Regions from separate parts of the Erwinia sp. 9145 genome, predicted to be linked through region 1. Evidence: predicted binding sites of a transcription regulator. Region 1 holds the regulator's gene; each other region holds the start of a gene.

What was found. The regulator PurR, encoded in region 1, represses purine synthesis genes. The targets are predictions, from matches to a motif close to CANGCAAACGTTTGCNTG.
Region 2: galS (HTH-type transcriptional regulator GalS) is a predicted target of PurR. The motif match lies at 3,881-3,898, and genes of this name have one in related genera.
Region 3: gcvT (glycine cleavage system aminomethyltransferase GcvT) is a predicted target of PurR. The motif match lies at 2,643-2,660, and genes of this name have one in related genera.
Region 4: purL (phosphoribosylformylglycinamidine synthase) is a predicted target of PurR. The motif match lies at 1,635-1,652, and genes of this name have one in related genera.

Annotation. Positions count from the first base shown of each region.
Region 1 is NZ_JQNE01000001.1:1,719,481-1,727,403, forward strand. It holds gene cfa (cyclopropane fatty acyl phospholipid synthase) at 1-1,032, opposite strand, end outside; gene punC (purine nucleoside transporter PunC) at 1,291-2,478, opposite strand; gene punR (DNA-binding transcriptional activator PunR) at 2,591-3,505, shown strand; gene purR (HTH-type transcriptional repressor PurR) at 3,502-4,527, opposite strand; gene FA91_RS20990 (YnhF family membrane protein) at 4,811-4,900, shown strand; gene FA91_RS08465 (C40 family peptidase) at 4,944-5,759, opposite strand; gene FA91_RS08470 (Grx4 family monothiol glutaredoxin) at 6,076-6,414, shown strand; gene rnt (ribonuclease T) at 6,461-7,111, opposite strand; gene gloA (lactoylglutathione lyase) at 7,207-7,614, opposite strand; gene FA91_RS08485 (alkene reductase) at 7,709-7,923, opposite strand, start outside.
Region 2 is NZ_JQNE01000001.1:2,437,718-2,445,640, forward strand. It holds gene mglA (galactose/methyl galactoside ABC transporter ATP-binding protein MglA) at 1-1,341, opposite strand, end outside; gene mglB (galactose/glucose ABC transporter substrate-binding protein MglB) at 1,429-2,424, opposite strand; gene galS (HTH-type transcriptional regulator GalS) at 2,735-3,775, opposite strand; gene yeiB (DUF418 domain-containing protein YeiB) at 3,925-5,088, opposite strand; gene folE (GTP cyclohydrolase I FolE) at 5,098-5,763, opposite strand; gene FA91_RS11785 (YbfB/YjiJ family MFS transporter) at 5,889-7,025, opposite strand; gene FA91_RS11790 (LysR family transcriptional regulator) at 7,143-7,923, shown strand, end outside.
Region 3 is NZ_JQNE01000001.1:3,074,291-3,082,213, reverse strand. It holds gene FA91_RS14600 (hypothetical protein) at 1-1,004, opposite strand, end outside; gene FA91_RS14595 (hypothetical protein) at 1,113-2,396, opposite strand; gene gcvT (glycine cleavage system aminomethyltransferase GcvT) at 2,809-3,903, shown strand; gene gcvH (glycine cleavage system protein GcvH) at 3,961-4,347, shown strand; gene gcvP (aminomethyl-transferring glycine dehydrogenase) at 4,422-7,295, shown strand; gene FA91_RS20125 (hypothetical protein) at 7,339-7,923, opposite strand, start outside.
Region 4 is NZ_JQNE01000001.1:2,778,336-2,786,258, forward strand. It holds gene purL (phosphoribosylformylglycinamidine synthase) at 1-1,548, opposite strand, end outside; gene mltF (membrane-bound lytic murein transglycosylase MltF) at 1,817-3,274, shown strand; gene tadA (tRNA adenosine(34) deaminase TadA) at 3,279-3,776, opposite strand; gene yfhb (phosphatidylglycerophosphatase C) at 3,845-4,483, opposite strand; gene FA91_RS13270 (PTS transporter subunit EIIC) at 4,487-5,848, opposite strand; gene murQ (N-acetylmuramic acid 6-phosphate etherase) at 5,835-6,752, opposite strand; gene FA91_RS13280 (MurR/RpiR family transcriptional regulator) at 6,942-7,781, shown strand.

The DNA.
Region 1 (7,923 bases):
TTTGAAGCGCTCGCCGTATTTTTCCGCGAGCTGCGGCCAGGCGGTCAGAAAACGTTCATTCCAGGCCATCAGGGTGCGGTCGTAGTCTGCCCCGAAGTTGTGCCAGTCTTCCATCACGAAATAGGGCTCGTGCGCCTCGGCAATATGGCGCACGGAGGGCAGGCAGCCGTTCGGGAAGATATATTTATCTATCCACGGATCGACATGGTCGCTGGTTTTATTCGCGCCGATGCAGTGCAGCAGAAAGAGTCCGTCAGGTTTGAGGTTCCGTTCCACCACGTTGAAATAGGTGGCATAGTTTTTCGGGCCAACGTGCTCGAACATTCCCACTGACACAATGCGATCGAACTGCTCATTCAAATCGCGGTAGTCTTCAAGCAGGATAGTGACATCCAGATCCGCGCAGCGTTCGATAGCCAGCTTCTGCTGTTCCGCCGAAATGGTCACGCCGGTCACGCGGACGCCATAGCGCTGCGCGGCAAACTGCGCCAGCCCGCCCCAGCCGCAGCCGATATCCAGGAGCGTCATGCCGGGCGCTAATTGCAGTTTGTCACAAATCAGCTTCAGCTTCGCTTCCTGCGCCGACTCCAGCGTGTCGGCTGTTTTCCACCAGCCGCAGGAGTATTGCATAAAGGGATCGAGCATCAGGGAGAAGAGGTCGTTGCCGAGATCGTAGTGCTCTTTGCCCACCAGCCAGGCGCGCTTGCGGGATTGCAAATTGGTCAGGCGCGCGGCGGCCACGCGCAGCGTATCTTTCAGATGATGAGGGAGTTGCTGGTCAAGTTTCGCCAGCAGGGCGCGATGAAAAAACATATCCAGCCGCTCGCACTCCCACCAGCCGTCCATATAACTTTCACCCAGCCCCAGCGAACCTTCCTGCATCACGCGCTTGAAAAAATCCGGATTTTTTATCTGAATATCCCACGGCTGGCCGCCGTTAATTTTTATACCGGCCTTATCCAGCATTTCGCGGGTGATGCGATACCAGTGATTTTCTTCAAAGCTCACTTCTTCTATAAACGATGAACTCATAGCTTCTCCATCACATCTGTGATTGAAACCTGAGAAAAAGAATAGTCAATTTCTACAGGAGTGTGAGAAAGAGCACGGCGCGGCCATGCCTGTTGTTCGGCGCTACAGAGGATTAAGAATTAAAGCAGTACGCCGGGAAACCGGCGTATAAAATCGAAGTCAGGCCGTAAAACATATTATTATTATGGCCGGAAAAAAGTATATGCTCACCCTGTACAATATTCAAATGTTCATTGTTAGCTCGCTAAGCAATAGGCGTTATTGCCGATGGCTGGCCGTGCTCAGCGTCATGCTGCGGCGTTTGCGCGCCTGTAACGCATAGCCCACTATCACCAGCGGCACGGTAGCTGACATCACCACGGCGGTGCCGGAAAGCGGTAAAGTGATGAAACGTGAAACCAGCAGGCTGGCTACGCAGCACAGACCGAGCTGGAGCGTATTTTGCAGCGCCGCCGCCTTGCCGCTTGCCTGCGGAAAAGGCGTTAATGCGCCCGATACCACGATGGGATAGATGGCGCCGTTGGCGGCGGCCATGCCGCAGAAAGGCGTCAGCAGAGCGAAAATTGTCGGCGCGGCCTGCTGCGAAATGAAAAAGAAGGACACAATGCTCAGACTGTAGAGCGCCAGCAGCCAGGGAAGCAGCGCGCGACCTTGTACTTTTTTCAATATCATGCGGCAGCCGTAACCGCCCGTCAGAAATGCCAGCGTCTGCGGGAAATAGCTCAACCCGATATCGCCCGGCGTCATTCCCAGTGCGGACAGAATAAAAGGCGACCCGGTAAGCCAGGCGAAAAAACTGGCGGAGCAGGCGGCGTAGATCAGCACGTTACCCACATAAACCGGTGACCTCAGTAAGGTAAAAAAGCGCGTTGGCTCGCCGTTACCCGCCGACGCACGGCGTACCGGCGAAAGAAACAGCGTGCAGATTAGCAGCACCACAGCGATCGCCATCAGCACGATAAAAATGCCGCGCCAGGTAAAGTGATTCAGAACCCATGCGCCAGCCAGCGGTGCCAGCGCGGGCGAAAGCGCCACCAGCGGCATAATGGTGGCAAACACTTTGTTTGCCTGGGTGGCAGAATAACGGTCAATAACCAGCGCCTGCCAGGTCACGGCGGCTGCGCAGATGCCCACGGCCTGAAGAAAACGCAGCCCCAACAGCGCCCATGCGGAATTCGCCCACCACATCATCGTGCAGCTCAGCGCAAAAATTCCCAGCCCCATCAGTAATACCGGACGTCGCCCGATGCGGTCTGAAAGCGGCCCCCAGATAAGTTGGGCGCTGGCAAAGCCTGCCAGAAACAGGCTCAGGCTGGCGCCGATCACGCCGGGTTGTGTGTGCAGATCCTGCTGCATGTCAGCAAAGGCGGGCAGGTACATATCAGTGGCGAGAAAGCCCACCACGCTTAAAAGCGCGAGGTAAAGGGTAAATCCGGGTGAAGGCATTTTATGCTCTTTATGGCAGATGAATGAAATGGCGCAAAGTGTAAACGCGTGCCACGCGCGCTGTGAAACGCTAATATTTGCATATTGCGTTCAAAAAATTTGCAGGCAGATTATGTGGTCAGAATATTCACTTGAAGTCATTGATGCTGTCGCCAGAAACGGCAGCTTCAGCGCGGCGGCAGCGGAGCTACATCGTGTGCCTTCTGCGGTCAGCTATACTGTTCGTCAGCTTGAAGAGTGGCTGGCTGTGCCGCTGTTTGAGCGCCGCCATCGCGACGTGGTGCTTACCGAGGCGGGAAAGGTTTTCATTCTGGAAGGTCGCACTGTTATCAAAAAAATGCTCGCAACGCGTCGTCAGTGTCAGCAGGTGGCGAACGGCTGGCGAGGCCAGATCAATATCGCCGTTGACCGCATCGTGCGGCCGCAGCGAACGCGACAAATGGTAGTGGATTTTTACCGCCACTTTCCTGATATCGAACTGCATCTGACCGCCGAGGTCTTCAACGGCGTCTGGGACGCGCTGGCGGACGGCAGGGTGGATATTGCCATCGGCGCGACGCAGGCGATTCCGGTCGGAGGACGTTACGCCTTCCGTGACATGGGCGCGCTGAACTGGCGTTGTGTGGTACAGGCCCGTCATCCGCTGGCGCAGTGTACAAAAGACATTGATGACGAGACGGTGCGGGAGTGGCCTTCGCTGGTGCTGGAGGATACGTCGCGTTCTCTGCCGAAGCGCACCACCTGGACACTGGATAATCAGCGTCGGCTGGTGGTGCCAGACTGGGAAAGCGCTGCTGATTGCCTGCTGGCGGGGCTGTGCGTCGGCATGGTGCCGGGGCATTTTGCACGCCCGTTGCTGCAAAGCGGCGCGCTACGTGAGTTGACGCTTGGCGCGCCGTTCCCTGACAGCCCCTGCTGCGTAAGCTGGTCGCGGGCGGCGGACGACTCGCCGGCAATGCGCTGGCTGCTGGATTATCTGGGCGATACCGATACGCTGAACCATGAATGGCTCAGCGAAAAACATTAGCGTCGATAGTCAAGGAACGGCCCGTCAGCGACCGAGCGGCGCTCAATCAGAGTGGGATGCACCTCAATGGTTTGCGGATCTTCGCGCTTGCTGGTGATCCTGTCCAGCAGCATCTCGAATGCGGTTTCGCCCAACTGTTGTTTAGGCTGGTGAACCGTGGTCAGCGCCGGGGTGAAGTAGCGGGCATTGCGCACATTATCATACCCGATCACCGATATGTCTTGCGGCACGCGCAGCCCCATTTCATCGGCCGCGCAAATTGCGCCCATCGCCATGACGTCGCCCCCGCAAAATACGGCGGTGGGGCGCTGCTTCTGCGACAGGATCTGCTGCATGGCGCGGTAGCCAGATTCCGGCTCAAAGTCGCCCTGCACCAGCCACTCGTTGCGTAGCGTGATGCCCGCTTCAGAAAGCGCCTTCAGAAATCCCGCATGGCGACCGCCGCCGGTATTGCGCTCCATCTGGCCGGGGATCACGCCGATATCGCGATGGCCGCGTTCAATCAGATAGCGTCCCACCAGGTAGCCGCCTTCGAAAGCATTATCCAGCACCGTATCGGTAAAATCGCCGCGCGATTCGCCCCAGTCCATCACCACCATCGGAATGTTGCGGCTGTTTTCCAGCAGTTCGATCAGCGCATCGGGATATTCAGAACACATCACCAGCAGCCCGTCGACGCGCTTTTGCGCCATCATCGACAGATACGCCTCCTGCTTTTGCAGATCGTTATGGGCGTTACCCAAAATCAGCGTGTAGCCTTTGGCAAAGCAGCTGTTTTCAATGGCTTCAATAATCTCAGCGAAATAGGGCGCTTCGCTTGAGGTGGCCAGCAGCCCGATGGTTCGGGTGTGATTGACTTTAAGACTGCGGGCAACCGCACTGGGTGAATAGTGAAGTTCTTTGATGGCGGCCCATACCGCGTCCCGCGTATTTTCAGCGACGAAGCGGGTTTTATTGATAACGTGTGAAACGGTAGTGGTGGACACCCCGGCACGCCTGGCCACATCTTTAATGGTTGCCATGAAATAATGACTCCTGCACTTATCGCAACTTATTGATAAGTCATTTGTTAAACGATTGCGTAAAGCGAAATTTCCCCGCCGCCTCTGAGACTGTGCTGCGTGCATGTCGGTGACGTCAGGAAGGAATAAGCGTTGGTGTTTGCGCAACGGCACAGCATTTTATTACGGGTTGCGCAACGAGGCCCGGATTCTAACAAGCTCTGCCAAAGAAAACGAGATTTTTACCGCCAGATATGGGAAAATTGATACCGGTACAACTATCAGGGTTATTAAGAGGGTGTAAATGGATACCGATCTGAAGTTCTCGCTGTTGACGACCTGCGCTGCGCTGTTGATGATTATCGCATTCAGCTTTACCGCCGTGATGCACTAAAAAAAAGGCCGATTAAGATCGGCCTTTTTTATTCTTTTTACACTCAGCGAATGGTTTTGGGCGTCATCACACGGCGCGCGCCAACATAATGACCCTGCCAGTAATCATCCGACAGCGCGCTTATCTGAATATCTTTTCCGGTACGCGGAGACTGAATAAATTTACCGCCGCCAAGGTACACGCCCACATGATCGGCCGTGCCGCGCCCGTTTATGCGGAAAAAGACCAGGTCGCCTTTTTCCAGCTCACCGCGGTCAATCTGCGCCGCGTCGCGCAAATGGTACATCTCGTTGGCGGTGCGCGGGATCTTAAACTTTACCAGGTCTTTGTAGGCATACCAGACCAGTCCGCTACAGTCGAAGCCGGTCTCAGGTGAGGTGCCGCCCCACTGGTAAGGTTTACCCAACTGGCCCATCAGCTTGTTCATCGCTGTTTCACGCGCTTTCTGATAGCGCGCGCGGTGCGCTTTGCTGAGTTTGAGCGGTGAGGAGGTTGCGTTATCGGTAAGCGCTTCACGCTCTTTCAGCGTTTTAATCCCCTGGCGACCGTAGCGTTTTTTTGAAGCATTGTTTTTTGCTGCCGCGAGGATTTGGGATTTGGTGACCTTGTGCGAGGCTGCCAGCTTTTTGTTAAGTTTGGCTTTTGCAGAAGAGGCAGTGCGGGGTTTGCGGGCGACGTCTTTTACTTTTTTCGTTGTTGTACTCTTCACCGTTTTGCGCTTGCGGCGATCGTCATCGCGTTCATTTTTGGCATTCGCCTTTTGGTGTTTTGCATTAACAGGCGTGCCGGGCGATGCGTGCGCCACAGTGACGAAAAGCTGAACAAAAGCCAGCATGATTATCGTGATAAATAGACGCATCGTTACCATTAACAGTTCGTGCTTTCGCCAGCGGCAAAAGCAGGGCAATAAGATTTATCTGCCTGTTGAGCAGACGGGCCAGGCAATTCTAATCTAACTTTTTGCCAAAAGGTAAGGTCTTTTTTGTTTCAATGACTCAGCGCAAGAAACCGTTGGCAAAAAAGCATGTGTTTTATTCAACCTGCCGTGAAAGCAATGACCCTACGAGCAAGGTAACGCGTCAGGAGAAATAACCCTGCTGAAAATGTCGTTTTCATCACGACGGCAGAGCCGCTACAATAAAAAGACACGACGTATCCGTTTGAGGAAGGCATTTATGAGCACTGTTGAAAAAATTGAGCGCCAAATCGCAGAAAACCCGATTCTGCTGTATATGAAAGGCTCCCCGAAGCTGCCAAGCTGCGGTTTCTCGGCCCAGGCCGTCCAGGCGCTTTCCGCCTGCGGTGAACGCTTTGCCTATGTCGATATTCTGCAAAATCCTGAAGTACGCGCTGAACTGCCTAAATACGCTAACTGGCCAACGTTCCCGCAGCTGTGGGTGGATGGCGAGCTGGTCGGCGGCTGCGATATCATTATCGAAATGTATCAGCGCGGCGAACTGCAACAGCTGATCAAAGAAACCGCGCAGAAGTATCCTTCAGACGCGGCGCAGTAAGCTGTTTCGAACGACAAATAAATAAGGCGGGATATCCCGCCTTTTTTTATGCCTCGTTTTCCATTGCCGGCAGCGGCCAGCCGCCCAGGCGCTTCCAGCGGTTAACCAGTTCACAGAACAGCTCGGCCGTCTGCTCGGTATCGTACAGCGCCGAGTGCGCCTGGCTGCTGTCAAAAGGAATGCGTGCCGCCGCGCAGGCTTTGGCCAGCACGGTTTGCCCCAGCACCAGTCCGCTCAGCGCGGCGGTATCAAAAGTCACAAAAGGATGAAAAGGGTTGCGCTTCAGGCTGGCGCGCTCGGCCGCCGCGTTGACGAAACTGAGATCGAAGGTGGCGTTGTGCGCCACCATGATTGCGCGATTGCAGCCCTGGTCCTTAATCCCTTTGCGCACCAGCTTGAAGATTTCATGCAGCGCATGATATTCGCTCACCGCGCCGCGCAGCGGATTGGTTGGGTCGATGCCGTTAAACGCCAGCGCTTCTGGTTGCAGAACGGAGCCGACAAACGGCTCGACGTGAAAGTGCAGCGTGGCATCTTTTTCCATCCAGCCATCCTGATTCATTTTCAGCGTTACCGCAGCGATCTCCAGCAGGGCGTTGCTTCTGGCGTCAAACCCTGCCGTCTCCACATCAATCACTACCGGGTAAAAACCGCGAAAACGGCCGCTAAGAACATTCATTTCGTTTGTTTCAGACATCAGGATCTCACTGGGGGAAAAAAGCAGCGCGCATTATGGCAAATTTCAGCGAGGGATGCAGCAGGGGAAACGGGTGCCGGACGGCACCCGTTGCGTCAGGCGCCGAGGCCGTGACCCGCGTGTTTGTTTTCAATCAGCTCGATTTTGTAACCATCGGGATCTTCAACAAAGGCGATAATCGTTGTGCCGCCTTTCACCGGGCCGGCTTCGCGGGTGACATTGCCGCCTGCCTGACGAATGCTGTCGCAGGTGGCGGCGACATCGTCCACGCCCAGCGCGATGTGGCCGTAGGCGTCGCCGAGGTTGTAACTGTCCACGCCCCAGTTCCAGGTCAGCTCAATGACAGCGCCTTCGCTCTCATCGGTATAGCCCACAAACGCCAGCGTATACTTGTACTCGCTGTTTTCGCTGGTGCGAAGAACGCGCATACCGAGCACATTAGTATAAAAATCGATGGAGCGTTGCAGATCGCCAACGCGCAGCATGGTGTGAAGTAAACGCATAACATCCTCTTGATAAGCGTCATCATCCGATAACGGTAAAAAAACAAGTATAGCGAAATTACCGCGCCGCTTCCGTAAAGAAGCGGGCGCAGGGTTAATCGGCGAGGGTTGGATAATCGGTATAGCCTTCGGCACCGCCGCCGTAAAAAGAATCGGGTTTGGGTTCATTCAGCGGTGCGTTTATACGCAGGCGTTCGACAAGATCCGGGTTAGCGATATAGACGCGGCCAAACGCGGCGGCATCAATCAGGCCCTGTTCAATCAGCGTTTCTGCTTTTTCGGCGGTATAGGCGCCGGCCCCGACAATCA
Region 2 (7,923 bases), 720 kb from region 1:
CTGATAAATTTCAAACTTGGCGCCCACGTCAATGCCGCGCGTCGGTTCATCAAGCATCAGTATTTCAGGCTGGGTTAACAGCCAGCGACCAATAATCACTTTTTGCTGGTTGCCGCCCGACAGTGAGCCAATGGAGGTGCGATGTCCCGGTGTTTTAACCCGCATAGAATCGATAACCCATTGGGTATCGCTTTTCATCCGGCTGTTATCCAACAATCCGAGGCTGTTTTTATATTTACGAATATTGGAAATGAGCGAGTTAAAACCGATATCCAGAAACGCATAAATACCGGTCGCGCGGCGTTCTTCGGTCACCAGCGCAAAGCCGTGATTAATGGCTTCGTTGGCGCTGTGATTATTAATCGCTTTGCCGTGCAGCTTAATGGTGCCGCCAGACTTTTCACGAATGCCGAACAGCGTTTCCACAATATCGGTACGCTTCGCGCCCACCAGCCCTGCCACGCCGAGGATCTCGCCTTTACGCAGGTCAAACGAAATATCGCGTATCGACGGCTGGCGCAGTGAGGTTAAGTTGCGAACTTCAAGAATGGTTTCGCCCGGCACGTTGCTTTTATCCGGGAAGCGCTGATTCAGTGAACGCCCCACCATCATGGCGATGATCCTGTCCATATCCAGCCCTTCCAGCGGCTGGGTGGCGATCCACTGCCCGTCGCGCAAAATCGTAATTTCATCGCAGAGCTGGAATATTTCTTCCATCTTGTGCGAGATATAAACGATGCCGCAGCCGCGCTCTTTCAGTTTACGGATAATAGTGAACAGATGGTTCACCTCTTTTTCCGTTAATGAAGAGGTTGGCTCATCCATAATGACGATTTTCGCGTCATAGGAGAACGCCTTGGCTATTTCCACCATCTGCATTTGCGAAACCGACAGCGTAATAACTTTGTCACGCGGATCGATATCAATATCCAGCTCGTCAAAAATGGCTTTGGTATCGCGGTACATTTTGTCCTGATCGACAAAAAAACCTTTACGTGGATAACGTCCCAGCCACATGTTATCCATTACCGTGCGCTGTAAAACCAGGTTGAGTTCCTGATGCACCATTGATACGCCATTTTCCAGCGCTTCTTTGGAGCTTTTGAAATCAATCTCATTGCCCTGAAAAACAATGCTCCCCGCATCTTTACTGTAAATGCCAAACAGGCATTTTAATAACGTGGATTTACCCGCGCCGTTCTCGCCCATCAGGGCATGAACTGAGTGAGGGCGAATTTTTAAATTCACGTTGTCCAGCGCTTTAACGCCGGGAAATGACTTGCTGACGCCAGTCATCTCCAGCAGATATTCACGCTGAGTCTGCACTTTATCGCTGCCCATAATTCTACCTGGCTAAACGTGGCATATTATCGGGCCGCCCGCAGGCGGGCCCGTAAAGGGGCGCGATCGCGCCCATAAACATCGTAATTACTTAGGTAACTCAGACAGATTATCTTTATCCACCGGCACGTAGGCTACGCGTACCACTTTCCCGTCCAGTTTGTAGTCGGTGCCTTCGGTGGCAGGTTTACCGTCCGCCAGGTTTTTGGCCATCTGGAAAGTAGCGCGCGCCTGGTTTTTCGCATCATTCAGCACCGTACCGGCCATTGCGCCTGATTTCACCATCGCCAGCGCTTCTGGCAGCGCATCCACGCCAAACACCGGTACACTGGCTTTATTATGCGATTTCAGCGCTTCAACTGCGCCCATCGCCATGGCGTCGTTATTGGCGATAACCACTTCAATCTTGTTACCGTTCGGGCCAGACAACCACGCGTCGGTTTTATCTTTAGCCTGTGCGGTATCCCACATGGCGGTATCCATATGCAGCTGCTGAGTTTTGATACCGTCTTTGTTCAGGGTTTCGATAACATATTTGGTACGCGCTTCAGCATCAGGATGGCCCGGCTCGCCTTTCAGCAGCACGAACTGGATCACGCCGTCTTTATTCAGATCCCAGGCCGGCGTGGCTTTCCAGTGTTTTTCAATCAGCTCGCCCTGCTTAACGCCGGACTCTTTTGAATCGGTGCCGACGTAATAGGCTTTATCATAGCTGGCCAGCGCTTTCGCGGTCGGCTCTTTGTTGAAGAAGACAACAGGAATGTCGTTGGCTTTCGCTTTGCTGATCACCACCGCGGCGGCAGCCGGATCAACCAGGTTAATAGCCAGCGCCTTCACGCCTTTCGCGACCATAACGTCAACCTGATCGTTCTGGGTGGACTGGCTGTTTTGAGAGTCATTCATCAGCAGTTGAACGCCGCTGCTGTTTTTTGCTTCTTTCTCAATATCTTTACGCACAACGGACATAAAGTTGTCATCGTATTTATAGATGGTCACGCCGATACGGGTATCAGCGGCGTGAGCCGTTGCGCCAAAAATCATGCTGGCAGCCAGGGCAGTGAGCGTGAAAGCCTTCTTATTCATGGTATCTCCGGTTTTATGTAGGGTCGTACTCAGCGCCGCGCCCGTTGACCAGGCGAGACGCTAATTTACCGGCGAGGCAGTAAGGTTAAGATAACGTTACGCAAAGCCGTTTAATTGTTAAAACAATGCCCGACTTCCCTGTACGGTAACGCTTCCAGAATGCTGTGAAATAAACCGTTTCATGAGCAGTGCAACGGGCGGTTCAGGGGGGCTGAACGGCGTTACATCATGTTTCACCCTCATTGAGTCGCTGCAATCATAGAGAAGACGATGTTAATTAACTGTGAATTTACTCACAAATTGAAAACGGTTACACCGCAGAATCGCTTGGGTTAGTGACTGCCGCCACACTTTGGCAGATCGCCACGGAATGGCGGCGCACCAGCGTCGGCATAAAACAGTGCTGCGCGGTGTCATCAAGCAGCCCGGCAGCGCCCATTAATGCCAGCTCAGTCGCTGTTTTTGCCATTGAAACAATGGGATAGCGGACTGTCGTCAGTTGCGGGTCGGTATAGCGGGAAATGGGAATGTCATCAAAGCCAATGACGGACATTTGCTGCGGCACCGCAATGCCGTTGTCCTTCAGCGCCGCCAGCGCGCCCGCCGCCATGCTGTCGTTGTAGGCAAACACTGCGCTGAGGTGCAGATTACGCCCCAGCAGCTCAACCATCGCCGCCTCGCCGCCCTGCATATCGGGTTCGGCGCTGGCCGTCCAGCTTTCCGGCGGGTTAATGCCCTGCCCCACCAGCGCCTGCTTCCAGCCGCTGCGCCGCTGCTCCACGTCCTCAATCGGATGGCTGGATCCCAGAAAACCAATTCGCTGGTGTCCCTGCTGTTGCAGCATGCGCGTCGCCATCAGCGCACCGCTGATGTTATCCAGACAAACGCAGCGATGCGCGAAACCCGGAATGATACGGTTTATCAGTACCATGCCCGGCACCTGCTGCATCAGCGCGCTGAGTTCGCTATCACCCAGCGCCTTGGCATGCACCACCAGCGCGCTGCACCGTTGGCGGATCAGCACTTCGATGGCGTGACGCTCTTTATCCGCCTGATGATAGGAGTTGTTGATAAGCACATGTTTTTGCGCGAGCTGCGCAACGGTGTCCACCGCTTTGACCAGCGCGCCGAAGAAGGGATCGGAAACGTCCATGACCACCACGCCGATGGTATCGCTGACCTGCGTTGCCAGCGCCTGCGCGTTGGCGTTGGGCCGGTAGCCAAACGAGTCGACGATTTTCAGCACCATGTCACGCGTGTCCTGCGTCACGGCGGCGCTGTTGTTCAGCACGCGCGATACGGTTGCAACGGAAACGCCTGCGGCGCGGGCCACATCACGGATGGTAATCATCAGCGATTACCTTTGATTAAAATTTGCATAGCCCTTCCAGTCACACAGTGTCTGGCGGCTATTCTGGCAGGGGTTTGCAGGTTACTGCGTGAATCACGTCACAATCATGAAAACGGTTACATACAATTCTGCAACCTTTGTGATGCCGGTCATCTTCCGCCTGAGGCTGTTTCTGACGGTTTGCCGCCGCCCAGCACCGTCAGCCGGCGCCACAGCCACTCCACCGGGCCCTGACGAAAGTAGCGCAGCCAGAGCACGGAGAATAGCAGATTGATGGCCCAGACCAGCGGCACGACGGCCAGCAGTTGCAGGCGGCTCAGCGTATTAAACCAGCCGAAGACATTGAACAGCAGCGTACACAGCAACGTTTGCAGCAGATAGTTACTGAGCGCCATGCGTCCGACGCAGCTTACCGCACGGGTGATTTTGAACTGCGCCAGCGTTGGCCAGAAGCCAAAACAGAGCGCGGCATAGCCAATGGCCTGAAGCGGCGCGCTCAGCTCACGCGGCACCTGAAGGAAAAAGGCGCTCCAGCGGTAATCCCAGCCGGTGGCCCATTGCAGATAAATAGCAGGAATATTGATAATCCAGGCCAGCGGGATCAGCAGCGCTGCCGCGCGCCGGTAGTGCTGAATGCCCCAACTGCCGCGCAGCCAGCCGCTGCGCATCAGCGCGCCGCCGATCATCATCAGCCCTGCCAGTTGCCAGCCGTACTGTGCGGCCAGCCCCAGCAGGCCTGAGGAGAAGAGCTGTAAGCGATTTTGCACTGCCTGCCAGCCGCCCTGCGTCTTCCACAGGGTTTCGTACTGTACTTCAGCAAACCCGGGCTGCCAGGCGCTGTTCGCCTGATGGCCTGAAGAGAGCCCCAGCAGCAGCAGAACGGCGGTGCCGACCAGAAACAGTAACACGCCCGTGTTGAACAGCTGGCGGGAGGAAGGAACATCGCGGATCATCCGCCACGCCACCAGCCCAATCAGACCGTAGTCGAAGAGGATATCTCCTTCCCAGAAAAAAATGCCGTGCAGCAGGCCCAGCAGCACCAGCCAGGTCAGACGCGCCTGGAGCCAGCGTTTGCCGCGCGGCAGCAGCATCTGCAAACCCGCGCCAAACAGCAGCGCAAACAGGGAGAGGAATTTCAGTTGGGCAAGCAGATCGAGAACCGCCCACGTCAGGGCATCGGGCAGTGAGGCCGCGCCCTGCCAGGCGGGATTGAGATAGGCCGCGTGCGGCTGACCAAAGGCGACAATGTTGAGCAGCAAAATCCCGGTAATGGCCAGCCCGCGAATAAAATCCAGCGTATCAATGCGCGGCATCGGCGGCGATCAGACGTGACGAACCGCGCGTAAAAATTCCTGGCGCGTGTTCTGGCTCGACTTGAACAGCCCGCCCAGCGAGGTGGTGGTGGTGGCGCTGGTGGCGTCACGAATGCCGCGCGCCTTCACGCAGTAGTGCACCGCATCAATCGACACCGCCACGTTGTTGGTGCCAAGCAGCGTTTGAAGCGCCAGCAAAATTTGCTGGGTCAGACGCTCCTGCACCTGTGGGCGGGAGGAGAAAAACTGCACAATGCGGTTGATTTTTGACAGGCCAATCACCTTATCCTTCGGGATATAGGCAACGGTCGCCTTACCATCGATTATCACAAAATGGTGTTCGCAGGTGCTGGTCAGGGTGATGTCACGTACCGTCACCATCTCATCAACCTTCATTTTGTTTTCAATCAGGGTGATTTTTGGAAAGTTAGCGTAGTCGAGGCCGGAAAACACCTCATTCACGTACATTTTAGCGATACGATGCGGCGTTTCGGCCAGGCTGTCATCGTCCAGATCGAGGTTAAGCAGCTGCATGATTTCCGTCATGTGTTCAGCGATCAGGCGCTTACGGGTTTCATCATCCAGCTCGCGCGCGGGTGCGCGCAGCGGGGTTTCCAGCCCACGGGCGAGCAGCGCTTCGTGAACCAGTGCAGCTTCCTGACTTAACGTAGCCATGGCGATATTTTCTCCGGCAGGTGACACGCCCGTACTCATGGGAACGGGCAAAATTCTGAGGCGCTATTTTGGAACACAATCTGGCGTTAATCCAGTGAATCCCTGTCAATTGCCATGAAACAGTTTCACGCTGCCGCCGCATCGCGTCGCCAGACCAGCGCGCCCGCAACCACCAGCGCCGCGCCTGCAATCCACAGCGCCGGTTCAAGCCGGTGGGTCAATGCTGTTGAAATAGCAGACAGCATCGGCCCCACCAGTTGCCCTACCGCATAGCCGGTGGTCAGCAGGCCCGCCATGTAACGCGTGTGCAGCGGCGCCAGCTCGCGACCGTACAGCAGGGAAAGCTGTACCGCGCAGAGAAAGCCACCGCCGATCAGCGCCGCGCCCAGCGTCAGTCCGGCGATCCCCGGAATTATATCGGCGCAAAATACACCGAGGGCCTGCGCCCAAAGCACGATCGCCAGCCGCGTGTTGGCGTGACCGTAGTGCCGCGTCAGGATCACCAGACCGATGCCGATTACCGCCGCGCCGCCGAAAATCGGCCAGATAAACTGCGCAAAAAGACTGCCCGGAAAACGTTCGGCAGCCATTTGCGAAAGGAAAGTTGCGGGCAATATATAGCCAAAGCCCGCCAGACTGTAGCTCCAGACCAGTTTTTTCAGGCCCGGCGTCAGAACCAGCGGTTCCGGCGCGGTTTCGGGACGGTGAAGCTCGCCTTTGCGCGGGAGGTTGCGCGCGACCAGCGCGACCAGCGCCAGCGCCAACAGTCCGTAGGCACACCATGCCCACGCCGCGTTAATGCTGTACTTATGCAACAGCACCGCCAGCATTCCGCTAAGAAAAATACCGGTGCCCGGCCCGGCAAAGACCGCCGCGCTCATTTTTGTCCGCCCCAGCCGGTGCAGTTGTTCATTGCTCCAGGCGGCTACCAGCACCATTGCCCAGCCGCTGGCCCAGCCGATAAAAAAGCGGATGGCGCCATGCAGCCAGGGGCCGGAGGCTGCCGCCGACAGCAGCGTCAGCGCCACCGCGCCCCACAGACCGACCTGAAGCCGCCGCTCGACATGCCGCGTCGTGCGCATCGCATTCCATGAGCCGCAGAGATAGCCGAGGTAGTTAAACGCCGCCACCACGCCTGCGCTGGTCAGTGAAAGCTGATGCTCGCCGATCATCAGCGGCACCTGTGGCGTGAAGGCGAATCGTCCAATGCCCATTGCCACTACAAGGGTGATAAACGCGGTGAGCGCCACGCGAAAAGCCATAGTGATTTCCTTGTTTTTATAAGCAGGTGTTAACCAATCGTTGCCTCAATCATGGCGCATGGTTAAACTGACGAAAAGTGAATAATCAACAACACTTTATTCCCTGAAAGAGAATACATGGATCTGACTCAGCTAAAAATGTTCTGCGCAGTCGCCGAAACCGGCTCGGTGATCCGTGCGGCAACGCAGCTGCACCGCGTGCCCTCGAACCTCACCACGCGCCTGCGCCAGCTGGAGCAGGAGATGGGCTGCGACCTCTTTATTCGTGAGAAGCAGCGTCTGCGTCTTTCCCCGCTGGGCCATAACTTTCTTAACTATGCACGGCGCATTCTTGCGCTGAGCGAGGAAGCGCTGAGTATGGCGCACAGCGGCGAACCCGGCGGCCAGTTCGCGCTGGGTGCGATGGAGAGCACCGCCGCCGCCCGCCTGCCCGATCTGCTGGCCGCCTGCCATCAGCGCTATCCCACAATGGTCATCTCGCTGATTACGGATACCTCCAGAGAGCTTATCCAGCGCGTACGTCAGGGTTCGCTGGCAGCGGCGCTGGTGGACGGGCCGGTGCTGGCCGAAGAACTCAACAGCTGCATTGCGTTTCAGGAGCAGATGGTGCTTATCTCCAGCCCCGAGCGGCCGTCCATTGCACAGCCTGCCGACGCCGAAGGCTACACGCTGTTTGCCTTCAGGTCCGGTTGCTCTTACCGCCTGCGCCTTGAAAACTGGTTCCGCAGCAGCGGCGTCGAGCCGGGACCGGTCAGGGAAATTCAGTCTTATCATACCCTGCTTGCCTGTGTTGCCGGCGGCGCGGGACTCGCGTTATTACCCGAATCCGTGCTTGCGCTGATGCCGACGCAGGCGCGCTTTAAACGTCATGCCCTGCCCGATGACGTTAGTGAGGCAA
Region 3 (7,923 bases), 1.4 Mb from region 1:
TCAATTTCTTTCAGCTTTCCCCCTTTCGCTGAGCCGCCGAGTGGATGATTCTCACTTTGGTAGCTGAAATTTCTTACGCCATTGCCGCGCGTCAGCACAGGTACGGTGTGATTTTTTAAGTCGTCGATTTTACTGAAACCAAACACCATCGGCACAATTTTGCCGTTATTGACCATGCCTAGCAGCGGTGCCTTTCCATCTTCAAGCTGCTGCTGAAGCGTTTTGTTTGCCTGAGCAACAAATTGTTTTAATGCGTCGCCGCTGACGGTGTGCTGGCTTTGTCCGTTCAGCTTAAAATCAAGAGATGCCGGGAACTTCATCAGTTCCGCTTTACTTTCAAATGGTTCAGCATCGATTTTTTTTGGATCGTCGCTGCGGAATTCTTTCAGGAAATTTTGCAACCACAGCGTTGCGCTCTGCTCCAGCGTCTGCCCTTCTTCCATTTCCACCTTGTCGGCGTCACCGGTGGCGTTAAGCGCTTTGCCGCTGGCAAAATGATAGTCAAGGGCCTGCGTCATTCGATGCTGAAAAGCGCGCGAATAGGGGCTGCTGCTGTGAATACCTTTTCCTTCTGAATAGTCACGCGCTTTACTTCTCAGGTCTTGGCGGGTGGTGAGATCGTCAGTTTTACCCTGGGTGCGATCGGAGAAAAAAACCTGTCCTTCAAGGGAAGCCCAGCCGCCTTTCGTATCATTTACGCCGCCTTTCAGTTCGCCGGAAGCGAGGATCTCAAAGCCCCAGGGCGAACCGTGCAGCGCTTCGGGCTTGGTGTAACCTTTTGGCGCCGTAGGATTTTGTGAAGCAAGCAGGGCGCTGTGCATGTTCTCGCGAAGCTGTTGATCGATAGAGCGGCGGCGCGCCAGCAAATCGACAGGCGACTGCAACTTCTCATCCAGATGATGGGCTTTGTGACCTTCGGATCGTAACTGGCGAATTTTTCCAACGTCATGCTCTTTCACTGCCTCATGCAGCGCCAGATTATGCGGCGAGGATTTGATCTGCATTTTTAAAACCTTTTCAATTTAATACATTACGTGCATCCGGGAAGTTTTTTAACAAACTTATTCTAAAAACGTCAGCATATGCTGTTGCAGGAAATTTTCCGGCGCGCGTTACAGCAATACGGCAAGATCTCTGCCGCGCAAATCCTGATTAATGCGCTGAAGATCCGTCAGGCTGGCACCCTGTATTTCAATGTTTTCGTCTTTCAGCATGGCGGCGAGCTTTTGCTGAAATCCAGCACTCTGCTGAGGATTTAAGTAACGCGCTTTCAGATTGTTATCCTGTTTTTCGCGCGGTGTGGGATTCAGTCTGATCAACGTGCCGGAAGGGATCTGCACGCCTTTTGCCAGGCATGCCAGGTTCAGGGTGGTGAAATCCTGAAGGCTTCTGAGCTCAATCTCTTTCAGCTTTCCGCCCTTATCGGAACCGCTCAGCGGGTGGTTTTCACTTTGATAACTGAAATTTTTACTATTGTTTCCGAACAAGGTCGGAATCGAATGGCTTTTCAGGTCATCGATCCTGCTGAAGCCGAAAACCATGGGGACAATTTTCCCGTTGTTAATCATGCCTAATAAAGGCGCTTTACCGGCTTCAAGCTGCTGCTGAAGGGTTTCTGCCCCACGGTCAACAAGCTGTTTCAGCGCTTCACCACTGAAAGACTGCTGGCTACCGTCATTGAATTTGAGATTAAAAGGCTCAGGGACGTCCAGTAGTTTTGCGCTGCCCGCAAGTGAGGCATCCTCCGATTGCTGGATAATATTAATACGTGAGCCGGTAAGTTTACTTTGTAACCATAAGGCAGTTGCCTGCTCGGGAGTATGCTCATTTTGAACATCAAGGGTGAACAACTTGTTGGTTGTCGTCAGTGCTTTACCGCTTGCAAGGTGATGCCTTATCTCTTGCGCCATTCGATGCTGAAAAGCGCGTGCAACAGGGTTACTGGTATGCATTCCTTCACCTTGCGAATAGATGCGCGCTTTACTCCTTAAATTGAGTCGGGTGGTGGCATCATCTGACTTTTCCGGCGTGCGATCTGAAAAAAACACCTGTCCTTCAAGCGAGGCCGAGCCGCCTTTTGCGTCATTAACGCCGCCTTTAAGTGCGCCGGCAGCGAGGATCTCAAATCCCCACGGTGAGCCGTGCAGCGCCTCCGGTTTGGTGTAACCTTCAGGCGCGGTCGGGTTAAGAGAGGACATCAGAGCGCCATGCATCTTCTCACGCAGACCGGTGTCGATGGATCGACGCCGCGCCAACAGATCTATCGGTGACTGTTTCTCGTCATTCAAATGAACGGTTTTATGCCCTTCAGAACGTAGCTCACGTATTTTTTCCGTATCGTGCTGCTCAACCGCCTTATGCAAGGCAAGCGTCTGTTGTGTAGATTTAATCTGCATTATTTGCTCTGTCTCAATCCCATTTGGCCATTAAGTGGCCGCAGCGCATTTATGGTTCCCTGAAACAGCGACAGGTTGAAATAAACTAATTTTACCTGCCGCTTCGCATTATTTTTTTTCATGGATAAGCGTTTTTTTCGCCGCCTGAATGTGTTTGATTCCTGCCAGATAACGACGTTCATTCTGCTTTCTGCGCAGTTTTATGCGATATCTGTGGGGTATTGCGCTTTTTTTTAGCCTGAAATGCTGGAAAATCTTTGCGCCCGACCGCGCCGTATAAGCCATCTTGACCTCGTTTCACTTATGGTTAATCGACGCGTTCAGTGATAACGTCTGAGCAAGGGTATCGTTTGCGCATGCTGTTATTCGCCCGGCGCGAACGCCACAAAACGCCATTAAATATGGGAATGATATGACTCAGCAGACGCCTTTGTTCGAACAGCATCACGCCTGCGGCGCGCGCATGGTGGATTTTCATGGCTGGATGATGCCGCTGCACTACGGTTCTCAGATGGATGAGCATCATGCGGTGCGCACCGACGCCGGCATGTTTGATGTATCGCATATGACCATTATTGACCTGCGTGGCGCACGCACGCGCGACTTCCTGCGTTACCTGCTCGCCAACGACGTGGCCAAACTGACTCAGCCAGGTAAGGCGCTTTATACCGCCATGCTGAACGCTTCTGCTGGCGTGATTGACGATCTGATTGTTTACTTTATGACCGAGGACTATTTTCGTCTGGTGGTGAACTCTGCCACGCGGGAAAAAGATCTCGCCTGGATTAGCCAGCATGCGCAGGGTTATGGCGTAACGCTGACGGAGCGCGACGATTTGTCGCTGATTGCCGTACAGGGGCCGAACGCACAGGCGAAAGCACAGTCGCTGTTTGACGCGGCGCAGCGCCAGGCAGTAGCCGGTATGAAACCGTTTTTTGGCGTGCAGGCCGGTGAACTGTTTATCGCGACCACGGGCTATACCGGTGAGGCAGGTTATGAAATCGCCTTACCTGATGAGCAGGCCGCTGAATTCTGGCAGGCGCTGGTTGAGGCGGGCGTCAAGCCAGCGGGCCTTGGCGCGCGCGATACGCTGCGTCTTGAATCGGGCATGAATTTATACGGTCAGGAGATGGACGAAGGCGTCTCGCCGCTGGCGGCAAATATGGGCTGGACGATTGCGTGGCAGCCTGCCGACCGCGATTTTATCGGACGCGAGGCGCTTGAAGCGCAGCGCGAACAGGGTACGCAGCAGCTTGTGGGCCTGGTCATGACCGAAAAAGGCGTGCTGCGCAATGAACTGCCGGTGCGCTTCACCGATGCGGCGGGCAACGTTCAGGAAGGCGTGATCACCAGCGGCTCATTCTCGCCCACGCTGGGCTGTAGTATTGCGCTGGCCCGCGTGCCTGCCGGTATCGGCGAGCAGGCGATTGTGCAGATCCGCAATCGTGAAATGCCGGTCAGGGTGACCAAACCCGTCTTTGTCCGCGCCGGTAAACCGGTCGCATAATATTTTCTGTTAAGCGGGCCGTGCGGCCCGACACATAATAATCAGGAGAGCGTGGCGATGAGCAATGTGCCGAATGAACTGAAATACCGTGACAGTCACGAATGGGTGCGTAAAGAGGCCGACGGCAGCTATACCGTGGGGATCACCGAGCACGCGCAGGAGCTGCTTGGCGATATGGTGTTTGTCGATCTGCCTGACGTCGGCAATACCTACAGTCAGGGCGACGATTGCGCCGTGGCCGAGTCGGTAAAAGCCGCGTCGGATATTTACGCGCCGCTCAGTGGCGAAATCGTTGAGGTCAACAGCGCGCTAGACGGTGAGCCGGAACTGGTCAACAGCGCCCCTTACGCCGAAGGCTGGCTGTTTAAGATCAAGGCCAGCGACGAGAGCGAACTCAGTGCGCTGATGGATGCGGACGCCTATAAAGCCAGCATCGACGAGTAATCTCATCTCTTTTCAGGGGCGGCGCGCTGCCGCGCCTGAATTCAATTTTTTGCCCGATTCAGGATTTACCGCTAATGACGCAGACACTCAGCCAGCTTGAACACAACGGCGCGTTTATCGAACGCCATATCGGCCCGTCACAGGAGCAGCAGGCGGCAATGTTGAACGCCACGGGCGCCAGCTCGCTCTCCGAACTTATTGCTTCGATCGTACCGGCTGACATCCAGCTGCCCAGCCCGCCGGCGGTGGGCGACGCGCTTACCGAGCATCAGGCGCTGGCCGAACTGAAGGCGATTGCCGGGCAGAACCTGCGTTATAAATCCTTTATCGGCATGGGCTATACGCCGGTGCTGACGCCGCCGGTTATTCTGCGCAACATGCTGGAAAACCCAGGCTGGTACACCGCCTACACGCCTTATCAGCCGGAGGTGTCTCAGGGACGGCTTGAAGCGCTGCTCAACTTCCAGCAGGTCACGCTGGATTTAACCGGGCTTGATATTGCTTCCGCCTCGCTGCTGGACGAAGCCACCGCGGCGGCCGAGGCCATGGCCATGGCAAAACGCATCAGCAAGTTAAAAGCGGCCAACCGCTTCTTTGTGGCCGCAGACGTTCATCCGCAGACGCTTGACGTGGTGCGCACCCGCGCCGAAACCTTCGGCTTTGAGGTGCTGGTCGATAAAGCGGAAAAAGTGCTGGATCATCAGGACATCTTTGGCGTGCTGCTGCAACAGGTCGGCACCACCGGCGAAGCGCATGATTACACCGATCTCATTGCCGAACTGAACAACCGCAAGGTTATCGTCAGCGTGGCGGCGGATTTTATGGCGCTGGTGCTGCTTCAGGCGCCGGGCAAAATCGGGGCGGATATCGTTTTCGGCTCGGCGCAGCGCTTCGGCGTGCCGATGGGCTACGGCGGCCCGCACGCGGCCTTCTTCGCCGCGCGCGATGAACACAAGCGCTCCATGCCAGGACGCATCATCGGCGTCTCCCGCGATGCGGCAGGCAACACCGCCCTGCGCATGGCGATGCAGACGCGTGAACAGCATATCCGTCGCGAAAAGGCCAACTCAAACATCTGTACTTCACAGGTGCTGCTGGCGAATATCGCCAGCCTCTACGCCGTGTTTCACGGTCCGGCAGGTCTTGGTCGTATCGCTTCGCGCATTCATCGCCTGACCGATATTCTTGCGGCAGGCCTGGAAAAAGGCGGCCTGACGCTGCGGCACAGCACCTGGTTTGATACGCTGACCGTTGAGGTGGCCGATAAGGCGGCGGTGCCGGATCGCGCGTTGAGCTTTGGCGTGAACCTGCGTACTGATATTCACCACGCGGTGGGCATTACGCTGGATGAAACCACCACGCGCGAAGACGTCGCCGCGCTGTTCTCCATCCTGCTCGGTGAACAGCATGGTTTTGATATTGATGCGCTTGACGCCAGCGTCACCGCACACAGCGCATCGCTTTCTGACGCGATGCGCCGCCAGTCACCGATCCTGACGCATCCGGTCTTCAATCGCTATCACAGCGAAACGGAGATGATGCGCTATATGCACAGCCTTGAGCGTAAAGATTTGGCGCTGAACCAGGCGATGATCCCGCTTGGTTCCTGCACCATGAAGCTCAATGCGGCGGCAGAGATGATCCCAATTACCTGGCCGGAATTTGCTGAACTGCATCCGTTTTGTCCGGCGGATCAGGCCACCGGCTATCTGCACATGATCGGCCAGCTTTCACAGTGGCTGGTACAGCTGACCGGCTACGACGCGCTCTGTATGCAGCCTAACTCCGGCGCGCAGGGCGAATATGCCGGGCTGCTGGCGATCCGTCGCTATCATGAAAGCCGCAACGAAGCCGGCCGCAATATCTGCCTGATCCCCAGCTCGGCGCACGGCACGAATCCTGCCTCGGCGCAGATGGCCGGGATGTCGGTGGTGGTGGTGGCCTGCGACAAGCAGGGAAATATCGATCTGCACGATCTGCGGGCTAAGGCGGAGCAGACGGGCGACGCGCTCTCCTGCATTATGGTGACCTATCCTTCCACCCACGGCGTCTACGAGGAGACCATCCGCGAAGTCTGTCAAATCGTTCATCAGTACGGCGGACAGGTTTACCTGGATGGCGCAAACATGAACGCGCAGGTAGGGATCACCACGCCGGGCTACATCGGCGCGGACGTTTCTCACCTCAACCTGCACAAAACCTTTTGTATCCCGCACGGCGGCGGCGGACCTGGCATGGGGCCAATTGGCGTGAAGGCGCATCTGGCGCCGTTCGTGCCGGGCCACAGCGTGGTGCAAATTGATGGCGTGCTGACGCAGCAGGGCGCGGTTTCTGCGGCGCCGTTTGGCAGCGCATCAATTCTGCCTATCAGCTGGATGTATATCCGCATGATGGGCGCGGAAGGTCTGAAGCAGGCCAGCTCGGTCGCCATTCTGAACGCCAACTATATCGCGACGCGTCTGCAATCAGCCTATCCGGTGCTCTATACTGGCCGCGACGGTCGCGTGGCGCATGAGTGTATTCTGGATATTCGTCCGCTCAAAGAGCAGACCGGTATCAGCGAACTGGATATCGCCAAGCGCCTGATCGATTATGGCTTCCATGCGCCGACCATGTCCTTCCCGGTGGCGGGAACGCTGATGGTGGAACCGACAGAGTCCGAGAGCAAAATTGAACTGGATCGCTTTATTGATGCGATGCTGGCTATCCGTATGGAGATTGACCGCGTGGCGGCAGGCGAATGGCCGGCAGAAGATAACCCGCTGGTCAATGCGCCACATACGCAAATCGAAGTTATCGGCGAGTGGTCTCACCCGTACACGCGCGAACTGGCGGTCTTCCCGGCAGGCAGCGAGAACAAATACTGGCCGACCGTGAAGCGTCTTGACGACGTATACGGCGATCGCAATCTGTTCTGCTCCTGCGTGCCCATGAGCGAATACGAATAGCGTTTCGCTGATTAGCGATATTTAAAGGACACTGCGGTGTCCTTTATTTTAAATGGTCTTTTATCTGTGTGATGTGCCACAGACCTTTTTCATTTTTATTTTCATCATTAAATTCGGTAAATATTGTATCCCCTTCGAAATGGATTTTATTTCCATTTTCATCCTCAAAAAAGTACGCTTCCTTCTGGTTTTTTTTACTGTATTTTCCGCTCATAAATACCGATTTTGTATGGTCATTAGTTATGGCCATTAGTAGCATATTCGAACAGGATGACTCAAAATTATTGCAGTAGTTAATGATGTGAGCCTCATAAGTATTACTCTGAAATATCCGAGTGAATTTTTCAGTTTCATATTTATCAGAACTTCTGATCAGGGATAACTTGTATGGTATGTAAGTATTTTCACCTTGTGGCTTGACAAGTGTGTGCCACTGTAAAATATCATTTTTCAAAGTGATACGTGCTTTACCTTTGTCTCCTCCAAACCAGCTCTTGAACGTTATCTTCGCACGATCGCTTTCAATTTTCTCCCCATGAATGTTCATTTCGTCTGTAGTTGAACAGTCGGTCTTGTTTCCATTATTATATATAAGGCAGTACCGCCCTTCTATTTCCCCCCCTTTTTC
Region 4 (7,923 bases), 1.1 Mb from region 1:
GCTGACCAGCTCCGGCATCGCGTTGGATAAACCGCCCGCGCCCACGTCGTGAATAAACAGGATCGGATTCTCTTCGCCCAGTTGCCAGCAGCGATCGATCACTTCCTGGCAGCGGCGCTCCATTTCAGGGTTGTCGCGCTGTACCGACGCGAAGTCCAGATCGGCATCCGACTGTCCCGATGCCATTGATGAGGCCGCGCCGCCGCCCAGGCCGATATTCATCGCCGGGCCGCCGAGCACGATCAGCTTCGCGCCGATGCTGATTTCACCTTTCTGCACATGATCGGCGCGAATGTTGCCGATACCGCCTGCCAGCATCACCGGTTTGTGATAGCCGCGCAGTTCAACGCCGTTATGGCTGTTGACCTGTTCTTCATAGGTGCGGAAGTAGCCGGTGAGCGCCGGACGGCCAAATTCGTTGTTAAAAGCGGCGCCGCCAAGCGGCCCGTCGGTCATGATGTCCAGCGCGCTGACGATGCGTGCCGGTTTGCCAAAATCCTCTTCCCACGGCTGTTCAAAGCCGGGAATGCGCAGGTTGGAGACGGAAAAACCCACCAGCCCGGCTTTTGGTTTGGCACCGCGACCGGTTGCGCCTTCATCGCGGATCTCGCCGCCGGAGCCGGTTGCGGCGCCCGGCCACGGTGAAATCGCCGTCGGGTGGTTGTGCGTTTCCACCTTCATCAGAATATGCGCCTGCTCCTGATGGAAATCGTACTGCGCCTTGTCGTCGGCATAAAAGCGCCCAACCTGCGAGCCCTCCATCACCGCCGCGTTGTCTTTGTACGCTGACAACACGTGATCCGGCGTTTTTTCAAAGGTGTTTTTGATCATTTTGAACAGCGACTTCGGCTGCTGTTTACCGTCGATAATCCAGTCGGCGTTAAAGATTTTGTGACGACAGTGCTCCGAGTTCGCCTGGGCAAACATATAGAGTTCAATGTCATTCGGATTGCGTCCGAGCTTTTGAAACGCGGCCAGCAGATAGTCGATTTCATCGTCGGCCAGCGCCAGCCCGAGCCGCCGGTTGGCCTGCTCCAGCGCGCTGCGGCCTTCGCCCAGCATGTCGACGCTTTGCAGCGGCGCGGGTGGGTGATGAGCAAAAAGCTGCGAGGCCTGCTGAAGATCGGTCAGCACGGTTTCCATCATCCGATCGTGCAGCAGCGCCGCGAGCTGCGTCCACTGCGCGTCCGTCAACTGTGGCGCCGTCACGTAAAAGGCCAGGCCGCGCTCAAGGCGCTTCACCTGCGGCAGATCGCAGTTATGCGCAATATCGGTCGCTTTAGATGACCAGGGCGAAATGGTGCCAGGGCGCGGCGTTACCAGCAGCAGACGCCCTTCAGGCGCGTGTCCGGCAAGAGAGGGGCCATATTGAAGCAGCCGCTCAAGGCGCGCTTTTTCATCGGCGCTGAGCGGCGTGCTGACATCGGCGAAATGGACATACTCGGCGTATATATCGCTCACGGAAAGGTGAGCGTCCTGAAAGCGGGCCAGCAGTTTGGTTACACGAAATGCTGACAGAGCGGGCGAACCACGCAGAATTTCCATTATCAGAGATCTCTCTTTTGCGAAGCGCCGGACGACGCTTCTGGGCGCAACGGGGAAAACGGGCGCTATTATAGAGAATCCACACCGGTTACGAAACCGTTTGCGCAGAATTTATCGGGCCTGGAAACTGGCTGAAAAACACGCAATTCCGGATGATTTAAGTTGCAGAGGCGTGTTGAGTTGCGCAAAATGCCCCACGCTCAGGATCAATTAAAGACAATAAATACTGCCGTTACAGACAGAGACCTGCGCAAAATCGAGAGATAACTATTTGAAACGCCTTAAATTTAATTATCTTTTTATCGGGCTTGTCACCGTGCTGCTCGCGCTGGCGCTGTGGCCGTCGATCCCCTGGTATGGCGGATCGCAGGACCAGATAGAACAGATAAAATCGCGGGGAGTTCTGCGCGTGAGTACGCTGACCTCCCCGCTGACTTACTACACCGTCAACAAAGCACCGGCTGGTATGGATTACGAGCTGGCGAAGCGTTTCGCCGATTATTTGGGCGTAAAGCTGGAAATCACCCTGCGTCATAATCTTAACGAGCTGTTTGACGATCTGGAAGACGATAAAGCCGACGTGCTGGCCGCCGGATTGATTTACAACACCGATCGGCTGAGGCGCTTTCGTGCCGGGCCTACTTACTATTCCGTTTCGCAGCAACTGGTCTACAGAATGGGTAAGGCGAGGCCGAAAAACCTGGGCGATTTACGCGGTCGCTTAACGGTTGCCTCCGGCTCCGCTTATCTCTCCACGCTGCGTACGGTGAAACAGAATCAGTATCCCGATCTGGACTGGGCTATCGCCACCGACCAAAGCCCTAACGCGCTGCTTGAAGCCGTTGCCGATGGCAAGCTCGACTACACGGTAGGCGATTCCATCTCCATCGCGCTGCTCCAGCGTATTCATCCGCAGCTGGCGGTGGCGTTCGATATTACCGATGAAGAGCCGGTCACCTGGTACATGCAGCGCGATGAAGACGACAGCCTTTACGCCGCGCTGCTGGATTATTTCAACCAGATGGGCGAACAGGGCGCTATGGCGCGGCTGGATGAAAAGTATCTCGGGCATGTGGGCACCTTCGACTACGTGGACACGCGCACCTTTCTGCGCTCAATTGACAGCATTTTGCCTGGCGTTCAACCGCTGTTCGAGCGCTACGCCACCGCCATCGACTGGCGACTGCTGGCCGCCATCGCTTATCAGGAATCCCACTGGAACCCGCAGGCCACATCGCCTACCGGCGTGCGCGGCATAATGATGCTGACGCGTAATACCGCGGAGAGCCTCAGCGTGCGCGATCGTACCGATCCTGAACAGAGCATTCGCGGCGGCAGCGAATATCTTCGCCGTCTGATGGATAAGGTGCCGCAGACCATACCTGAAGACGAGCGCATCTGGTTTGCGCTGGCCGCCTATAACATGGGGTTTGCGCACATGCTGGACGCGCGCAAATTAACGGAAAAACAGAAGGGAAACCCGGACAGCTGGGCCGACGTCAAACAGCGGCTGCCGATGCTGAGCCAGAGACGTTATTACAGCCAGACCACCTACGGCTACGCGCGCGGGCAGGAAGCCTATAACTATGTGGAAAACATCCGTATTTATCATCTGAGCCTGGTGGGTTATTTGCAGGATCAGGAGCGCAAGCTGGCGCAAAAAGCGGCGGCGGAAGCCGCTCTGGGCGCGGGTTATCCCACGGTGGAACCGCAGGTGGCGCTGAACTGATGCGCTACATCCCGCGCTGTTGCTGCCGCAGCGCCTTTTTCTCGGCGCGGCGGTGGCGAAAAAAATCGCTCAGCATCGCGGCACACTCTTCCGCCAGCACGCCTTCCGTAAACGCCACCTGGTGATTCATGCCCGGATGCCCTAAAACATCCAGCAGCGATCCCACCGCCCCGGTTTTCTCATCCCGCGCGCCAAACACCAGCCGTCCGATACGACTGTGTACCATCGCACCGGCGCACATCACGCAGGGCTCAAGCGTGACGTAAAGCGTGGTATCCAGCAGACGATAGTTTTCCAGCACCGCGCCCCCCTGGCGCAGCGCCATGATTTCCGCATGGGCGGTAGGATCATGATGGCCTATCGGCCGGTTCCAGCCTTCGCCGATCGCGCGTTCGCCCTGCACCAGTACGGCGCCGACGGGCACTTCGCCCTCTTCCCAGGCACGGCGGGCCAGCATCAGCGCGTGGCGCATCCAGACTTCATCGGTCGCTGTGGTGTTCACCTGAGTCTCCAGCAAAAAAAACGCCGGGCATTATAGCCACGGCGCAGGTAAAGACGAAACAACTGATGCTACTCCAACTGCTGTAGCTGACCGCGCGGCGTCACCCGCCAGCGATGCTGGCAGAAAAACAGCAGCGGGTTGTCCTGTTTGCTGTCGCTGTAGCCGCTGTAAAGCTGGAGCGGCGTGCCAATCTTCTCCTCAAGCTGCGCAACCTTTTCGTGCCCCAGACAGCGCATCGCCAGCAGGCGTCCGCCATAGCCGCGCCGCATCTGGCTGGCGATCAGCTTCACACGCGGCAAAAAGGCGGAGTCGAAATAGACCTGTTCCACCAGCGGCTGCGGCGATCCGGTAATCAGCCAGACATCGGCATCGGCGCTGTTGAGATAGTCAATCATACGCTGCTGAACCACGGGAAAAGCGGTTACGCGCTGGCGAAACCACACGGCAAATGCCGCCTCGCGCTTTCTGAGCGCCGTTTCGCTGTGCCCGAAGGTTATCGCCCACAGCAGCAGGCTCATCGGCCAGCGAGCGGCTCGCCCCTTAATCAGCAGGCCCGCGCCGATAACCGGCAGCAGCGGCGCCACCAGTAGCAGGTTCAACGGCTGACGCCATAACAGATAGCGCATAAAGGTGCCAAACATGTCCTGCTGGTGCAGCGTGCCGTCCAGATCGAAAAACACCACGCGTCGCGCCTGACCGGTTGTCAAATATTACTCCTCAGGGTCATTAAATCCCATAAACCACGTAAATATGAAGCCGCCGATCACGGCGGCCAGACAGCCTGCCAGATAGAGCATCACTTTCCCGGAAACAATGGTCAGCGCCAGCGGCAGGCCGGAAAGTCCGAAGGTGATCACGGCGGCGACCTTGCCCGAGCTTATCAACGCGCCGCCAACGGCGCCACCCAGGCAGGCCGCGATGAACGGTTTGCCCAGCGGCAGCGTCACGCCAAAGATCAGCGGCTCGCCGATACCCAAAATACCGACCGGCAGCGCGCCTTTAATCAATTTTTTCAGCCTGTCGCTGCGCGTTTTCATCAGCACCGCAATGGAAGCACCGACCTGCCCCATGCCCGCCATGGCGAGAATCGGCAGCAGCGCGTTAAAACCGTGCGCCTGCACCAACTCCACATGAATGGGTACCAGGCCCTGATGCAGACCGGTCAGCACCAGCGGCAGAAAGGTGCCTGCCAGAACCGCGCCAACCAGCATGCCGCCGCGATCGATCGCCAGCGTGGCGCCGTGCGCTATCGCATCAGAGATCACTCCGCCCAGCGGCTGAAGCACAACTATAGCTATCGTTGCAGTAATAAGTGTAGTCAGAAGCGGATTAAGGATCAGCTCAACGGATTCCGGCAGCCATTCACGCAGCCGTTTTTCAATCCAGCACATCATCACCACCACGAGTAAAACGGCGATCACACCGCCTCTTCCCGGCTGTAGCGCTTCGCCAAACAGCGTAATTTGCGCAAGCTGCGGGCTGGACAAAATCCCTGCCATCACGCCGCCCATCGCGGTAGAGCCGCCGAAAACGCGCGCGGCGTTGACCCCCACAAGGATGTTCATGATCGCAAAAATGGCGGTGCCGAAAATGCCCGCCAGGCCAAGCAGGTTGGGATACTGACTGGCGAAATCGCCGACAACATCCGGACGTTTCAAAATGTTAATGATGCCCACAATCAGCCCGGACGCAATAAAAGCCGGAATTAGCGGAATAAACACGTTCGCTAACTGGCGTAAGGCGTCGCTCATCGGCGCTTTGTATTTTTTCTTCGCCTGCGCCCTGGCGCTGACAGGGTTTGATGTCGCGTCCGGCATCTGCCCGGTCATCAGGCCGCGCATCGCCTCCACCACTTTGGCCGACGCGCCCGGCCCGACGATAAACTGATGCTGTTGCCCCTGGCGGACATAGCCTTTAACGCCGTCCAGCTTGCGTAACGTCGGCAGGTCAACCTGCGCGTCATCGTTAACCTCAACGCGCACGCGCGTCATGCAGTTTTCCAGTTTATTAATATTTCCTGCGCCGCCCATTCCCTGTAATAGTTCGCCTGCAAGACGTTTAGCCTTTTCCATGACCTGATTCCTTTTCTTCCAGCGCCGCGCGCAAAAATCCGTTATGTTTTGCCAGCAGCTCGCCGGCCTGCTCAGCGGTAACGCCGCTCAGCAGCATCAGTATGGCATTCTTCACGTGGAAGTGGCTCTGACGCAACGCCGCTTCCGCGTCTTCGACGGCGCAGCCTGTCGCTTCACACACCATACGGCAGGCGCGATCCACCAGTTTGACGTTGGTCGCCTGCATATCCACCATCAGGTTTTGATAAACCTTCCCGATTTTGACCATCGCCCCGGTTGAGATCATATTCAGCACCAGTTTTTGTGCGGTGCCGGACTTCAGCCGGGTTGAGCCGGTTAACGCTTCGGGGCCGACCACGGGCGAGATAGCAATATCAGCCTCCTGCGCAATCGGCGAGGCCGGGTTGCAGGAGATGGCGGCGGTGCGGCAGCCGAAAGCGCGGGCATAGCGCAGCGCGCCAATCACATACGGCGTGCGACCGGAAGCAGCAAGGCCGATCACCATATCGTTTTTGGTCAGGCCAAGCTGGCGGAGATCCTGCTCGCCCAGTTGCGCATTGTCTTCGGCCCCCTCCACCGCTTTCAGCAACGCGCCGGGGCCGCCCGCGATCAGTCCTACAATCAGGCCGTGCGGCACGCCGAAGGTCGGCGGGCATTCCGCCGCGTCCAGCACGCCCAGACGACCACTGGTGCCCGCGCCCATGTAAATCACTCTGCCGCCAGCCGTCAGTGAAGCCGCAGCGGCATCGACCGCTTTCGCCACCTCAGGCAGCGTCTGGCAAACCGCTTCCGCGACCGTGGCATCCTGCTGATTAAATTTTGTGACCATCGCAAGCGTAGTCAGACCGTCCAGGTTCATCGTATCGGCGTTGCGCGTTTCAGAAATAAGCGAACCAAGGTTCATGTAACGTCTCCAGTGAATATAAAATTCAATATAAATAAATCAATAAGGAATATTATATTCCTTCCCGGCGGCATTTTATCTTACTTTGCCCGTGAAATGTGACTCAGCTATCGATAAACTTAGCGCGATGTCGTTGGCAGGCTATGATCACACGTGTCCGTTGGCATCGCTATCAGGAGATATGAATCAATGAGTTCACTGCTGCGTATTCGTCAGCTCTACCCTACCCTGGCGTTAAATGAGCGTCGCCTGGCTGACTTTCTGCTGTCGCAGCCGGATCGCGCGCGGCACCTCAGTTCACAAAAGCTGGCGGAAGAAACGGGCGTCAGCCAGTCAAGCGTGGTGAAATTTGCGCAAAAACTGGGCTATAAGGGTTTTCCGGCGCTCAAGCTGGCCCTGAGTGAATCGCTGGCGGACAGAGATGCCATTACCGTTCACAATCTCATTCTGAGTGACGATCCGCTAAAAATTGTGGGTGAGAAGCTGCTGACGGAAAAGCTGTCGGCTATTCGCGCCACGCTGGATATTAACAGCGAAGAGATGCTGATGGAGACGCTGCGGCTGCTGCGGCAGGCCCGTCGCATTGTGCTGGTCGGCATTGGCGCGTCCGGTCTGGTGGCGAAGGATTTTTCGTGGAAGCTGATGAAAATCGGCATGAGCGCCGTTGCCGAACAGGATATGCATGCGCTGCTGGCCAGCGTTCAGGCGCTGGACGTGGGCGATCTGCTGCTGGCCATCTCCTATACCGGCGAGCGCCGCGAAATCAATCTTGCCGCGCAGGAAGCGCAGCGCGCAGGTGCCAACGTGCTGGCCTTTACTGGTTTTACGCCGAATACGCTGCAACAGTGCGCCACCCACTGTCTGTATACGGTCGCAGAAGAGCAGACCACGCGCAGCGCGGCGATCTCTTCGACCAGCGCCCAGCTGGCGCTTACCGATCTGCTGTTTATGGCGCTGGTGCAGCGCGATCCTGAACGCGCCTCAAGCCATATTCGTCACAGCGAAGCGTTGGTAAAAAAGTTGGTTTAGGTGGTCTGTATACATTAAGCGCCGATGGCAGCTTGCTGCCTTTAAACTCCCCGGCCGTCGGCGGTTTTTACTGCGTCACTGCATTATAATTTGACTATTGACGTTGATAATATTGATCCACACGGCTTGCTGCGGTTGAAAA